One region of the Stenotrophomonas sp. 93052_Sma genome, then DNA from elsewhere that is predicted to be linked to it. Evidence: predicted binding sites of a transcription regulator. Region 1 holds the regulator's gene; the other holds the start of a gene.
The links. Region 1 encodes FliA, which starts transcription of late flagellar genes. Its sites were predicted from a motif close to TAAAGTTTNNCNNNCNNNGGCCGATAA; they were not measured.

Region 1 (2,387 bases):
ATGTCGTCGGATACCGCGCTCATGCTTACAGCCCCAGATCCGACAACAGGTCGTCGGCGTCGTTCTGCGAGACCGCGTGGCGGTCCAGTCCCTTCAGTGCCGGCCCGGCCAGTTCCGGGTCGGTGCGATGCTGTTCCGGCGGCAGGCCGAGCGCGCCGAAGCCTTCGTGCACGCGGCGGACGATGCCGACCACGCGACGGATGATCTGCCCGGTCAGGTCCTGGTAGCTCTGGGTCAGGGCGATCTCGGTCAGGTTGTGGCGGATGCGCTCGAGCTGCGCGTCCTGGCCCGGCTGCAGGCCTTCAGCGCGCAGCTGTTCGGTCAGGCTGCGGCATTCCTCGGCCAGGTCCAGGGTGCGGTGCGTGGCCTGTTCGGTCATCGCCACCACGTGGTCCAGTCGCGCGCAGGCGTCGTCCAGTTCGCCGGCTTCGCTCGGCACGGTCGGCAGTTCGCCCAGCGCCTGTCCCAGCTCGCGGGCCAGCCGCGAGAGGCCGCTCATCATCGGCTGCGTGCGCAGCGCGACCAGCCCGTCGATGCGCTGCCGCCAGGCGGCCTCGTCACCGGATTCGAGCGCGTCCAGGGCCTCCTGCAGGCGCAGGGCGAGGGCGTTCTTGTCGACCGTGGTATCCATCAGGCGCTGGCCGCCAGGCGTTCGAAGATCTTGCCGAGCTTCTCTTCCAGCGTCTGCGCGGTGAACGGCTTGATGATGTAGCCGTTCACACCGCTCTGGGCGGCTTCGATGATCTGCTCGCGCTTGGCTTCTGCCGTGACCATCAGCACCGGCAGGGTCTTCAGCTTGGCATCGGCACGGATCGCCTTGAGCAGCTCGATGCCGGTCATCACCGGCATGTTCCAGTCGGTGACCACGAAATCGAACGGCTGGCTCTGCAGCAGCGACAGCGCGGCATGCCCGTCCTCGGCTTCGGCGGTATTGGTGAAGCCCAGATCGCCCAGCAGGTTCTTGACGATTCGACGCATGGTCGAGAAGTCGTCGACGATCAGGATGCGCATGTTCTTGTTCAAAGCAGAATTCCTTTGTTGTTCATTCCGGACGACCGGGGGCAGCCGCCTCGGGGATGTTCATTCTTCGAGGCCTGCGTCGGCAGCCTCGAACAGCTTCAGCCGGCCACGCAGGCGCAGTACCGCCTGGCCGTGGATCTGGCAGACCCGCGACTCGCTCACGCCGAGCACCGCGCCGATCTCCTTCAGGTTCAGTTCCTGCTCGTAGTACAGCGAGAGCACCAGTTGTTCGCGCTCGGGCAGGTGGCCGATGGCCTTGCCCAGCTCGCGACCGAACTCGCCGCGCTCCAGTACCTGCTGCGGGGTCGGCCCGCCCTGGGCGACGGTGTCCAGCTCGCCCTGGTCCTCGATGCGCGATTCCAGGCTCAGCACCTGGCCACGTGCAGCGTCTTCCATCAGCCGCAGGTACTCGGGCAGCGGCATCTCCATCGCGGCGGCCACTTCAGTGGCGCTGGCGGCACGGCCACTGCTCTGTTCCAGGCGGCGGATGGTGGCGGCGGCATCACGTGCACGCCGGTGCACCGAGCGCGGGACCCAGTCACCACGGCGGATCTCGTCGATCATCGAACCACGGATGCGGATCGAGGCGTAGGTCTCAAAAGAAGCACCCTGGTCGGCGTCATAGCTGCGCGAGGCTTCGATCAGTCCCATCATGCCGGCCTGGATCAGGTCGTCGACCTCGACACTGGCCGGCAGGCGCGCGGCCAGGTGGTGGGCGATGCGCCGCACCAGGTCCGAATGCTGGGCGATGACTTCGTTCGCCGCCGAGCGCTGCACTTCCCTGTACTGGGCTGCGCCTTTCATGCCGTCACCCCACGCTGCTTGAGGATGCGTTCGAGGAAGAACTCGACGCCGCCACGCGGTTCGGTCGGCGCCTGCCAGCGCGGTACGGCGCGCGATCTCGGTGATCGCCAGCGCCGCCGGGCTGGACGGATAGGCCTTCACCACCGGCTGCTGGCGCTGCACCGACAGGCGCAGCCAGTCATCCTGCGGCACGCAGCCCAGGTAGTTCAGCGAGACATCGGCAAGGAACTTCTCGCAGACGCGGGTCAGCTTTTCGTACAGCACGCGGCCCTCGTTCGGGTCGCGCACCATGTTGGCCACCACCTGGATGCGGTCCACGCCGCGCTCGCGCGACAGCACCTTGATCAGTGCGTAGGCGTCGGTGATCGAGGCCGGCTCGTCACAGACCACCACCACGGTGTCCTGTGCGGCCTGGCAGAAGGTCAGCACGCCATCGGTGATGCCCGCGGCAGTGTCCACCACCATGATGTCCAGCTCGCGCTCCAGTTCGGAGAACACGTTGACCAGGCCAACGTGCTCGGCCGGGGCCAGCTCGGCCATGTGGCGGCGGCCGGATGCGGCCG
Region 2 (2,387 bases), 2.2 Mb from region 1:
AGCTGCCGCCACGCAGCACCCACTGCCCGCACATGAACTTGCCGTTGTACTCACCGAGGTTGCCGGCGAAGGGACGGAAGCCCGGATAGGCGCCATACGCGCTGTGGGTCCACTCCCAGACATCGCCGAACAGCTGCCGTATTCCACTGCCCTGCGCTGCCAGCGGATGCAGCCGGTCGTCATCGGCGAAATGGCCGCGCAGCGGCTGCGACGCAGCGGCGGCTTCCCATTCGTACTCGCTGGGCAGGCGCGCCGGACCAGCGGGCGCAGGCATCGGCCTCGTAGTAGCTGAGGTGGCAGACCGGCGCGTGCGGATCCAGTTCGCGCCAACCGCCCAGGGTGTACTCGCGCTGCAGGGCGTCATCCCAGTACAGCGGGTGCTGCCAGCCCTCGGCTTCGCGCAGCGCCCAGCCTTCGCTGAGCCACCAGCGCGGTTCGCGATAGCCACCGGCGTCGATGAAGGCCCGATACTCGGCATTGCTGACGGGACGCTCGGCCAATGCGTGCGCGGGGAGCAGCACGCGGTGCGCTGGCGATTCGTTGTCATAGGCGAACGCGGCCTGCTGCGGCCATGCCGCGGCGCCGACGGTGACGATGCGCTCGGGTGATTCGATCCAGCCCTGCGCACTGGCAGCGCTGGTGGCAGGCTGCAGGTCCTCGCGGTAGGCGGGCTGCAATGGGTTGCACCAGAACGCATGCTTGATGTCGGTGAGCAGCAGTTCCTGGTGCTGCTGCTCGTGCTGCAGGCCCAGCTGCAGATGTTGCAGTGCCTGTTCATCGAGATCGCCCGCCGCCAACCGCGATTGCACCTGCGCATCGACCTGCTGGCGGTAGTCGCGCACCTGCTGCAGCGAGGGCCGCGACAGCAACCCGCGCTGTGGCCGCGCATGCGCCGGGCCGATGCTCTTGTAGTAGCTGTTGAACAGGTAGTCCCAGGCCGGGTCATGCGCTGGCGCGGTGCCGAAACCCGCCAGCACAAAGCGTTCGAAGAACCAGGTGGTGTGGGCCAGGTGCCATTTGCTCGGGCTGGCGTCAGCCATGCTCTGCAGCATGGCGTCCTCGGCGCTGAGCGGCGCGGCCAGCTGCAGGCTGCGCGTCCGTACATGGGCGAACTGGCGGGCGAGATCGTGCTGCGGGGCAGCGACGGCGGCGGGTACGCTGTCCATGTGGGCAGCATCGGCGCTGGACGGTGAGTGCGATGTCATGGTTCGGCGTCACTTCGTTCACATGGATGAGCCTGCCGCATTCAAGAAGCCACCACGAACGCCGCTAACGGCAATGCTGCGGCCGCGTCGTCACCGCGCTGGAATTCCTGCTTGCCCCTGCATCCGCTCCGCCAGCCTGCGCATTACCTGTTCGTGCTGCCTGCCGTGCTGGTTGCCGTGGTGGTGTGGACCGCATTGGATACCGCAGACGTGGCCAGCCCGGCGCAGCGCGTCCTGCCCTGGCTGATGGCCTGCCTCGGTGCCGGCCTGGCCCTGCTCTACCACCAGGTGCGCACGTTGTGCCTGCTGATGGTTGTGGCGGTGATGTTCGCGCTGCTGCACCAGGACGTCGCTGGCTACCTGCGCAATGGCCATGTCACCACGCTGACACCGCTGCGCTTCCACGCCATCTCGGCCTGGTTGCCGCTGTTGTCTGCCGGCCTTGCGTTGTGGCCGGAGCGCGGACGGCGGCGCCAGGACCTGCTGCTGCGCGGTATTGCCAGCGGCACCGCGGTGATGATCTTCCTGCTGCTAGCCACACAGCAGCCGCGCGGCATGCACGATCTGCTGTCGAACCGTCACTGGGCCTGGATTCCCGCCGACTGGAACGCGCTGGCGCAGCTGCCGGCGCTGCTGTTCCTGCTGGCGACCGCAGCGTTGGGCTGGCAGGCGTGGCGGCATCCTCGGCCACTGCACACGGCGATGCTGCTGGCCCTGCTGTGCCTGTGGTGGATGCTGCCGCGGATCTTCCTGCACCCGGTACTGCTGCCGGCGCTGAGCAGCGCCGCCCTGCTGTTGATGCTGGGCGCGATGCTGCAGGAGTCCTTCCACATGGCCTTCCGCGATGAGTTGACCGGCCTGCCGGGGCGACGGGCATTCAACGAGACCCTGCAGCGGGCACGCGGCACCTACAGCATCGCGATGGTGGACGTGGACCACTTCAAGTCATTCAACGACACCCATGGCCACGACACCGGCGACGATGTACTGCGCCTGGTGGCCTCGCGGCTGGCGCGGGTGGGCGACGGTGGCCGTGCATTCCGCTATGGCGGTGAGGAGTTCGCGGTGGTGTTCCTGGACCGCCCTGCGGCGGCCTGCATGGATGCCGTGGAGGCGCTGCGGCAGAGCATCGAGGAGACCCGCATGCAGCTGCGCGACCGCAGCACCCGCAGCCGTGATGAC

Region 2: a site for FliA is predicted at 1,247-1,273, ahead of ACZK2V_RS22930 (GGDEF domain-containing protein). Genes of this name have one in related genera too.

Annotation. Positions count from the first base shown of each region.
Region 1 is NZ_CM151134.1:2,189,776-2,192,162, forward strand. It holds gene ACZK2V_RS10250 (chemotaxis protein CheA) at 1-23, opposite strand, end outside; gene ACZK2V_RS10255 (protein phosphatase CheZ) at 26-631, opposite strand; gene cheY (chemotaxis response regulator CheY) at 631-1,023, opposite strand; gene ACZK2V_RS10265 (RNA polymerase sigma factor FliA) at 1,081-1,824, opposite strand; partial or broken gene ACZK2V_RS10270 (MinD/ParA family ATP-binding protein) at 1,821-2,387, opposite strand, start outside.
Region 2 is NZ_CM151134.1:4,918,181-4,920,567, forward strand. It holds partial or broken gene egtB (ergothioneine biosynthesis protein EgtB) at 1-1,166, opposite strand, end outside; gene ACZK2V_RS22930 (GGDEF domain-containing protein) at 1,317-2,387, shown strand, end outside.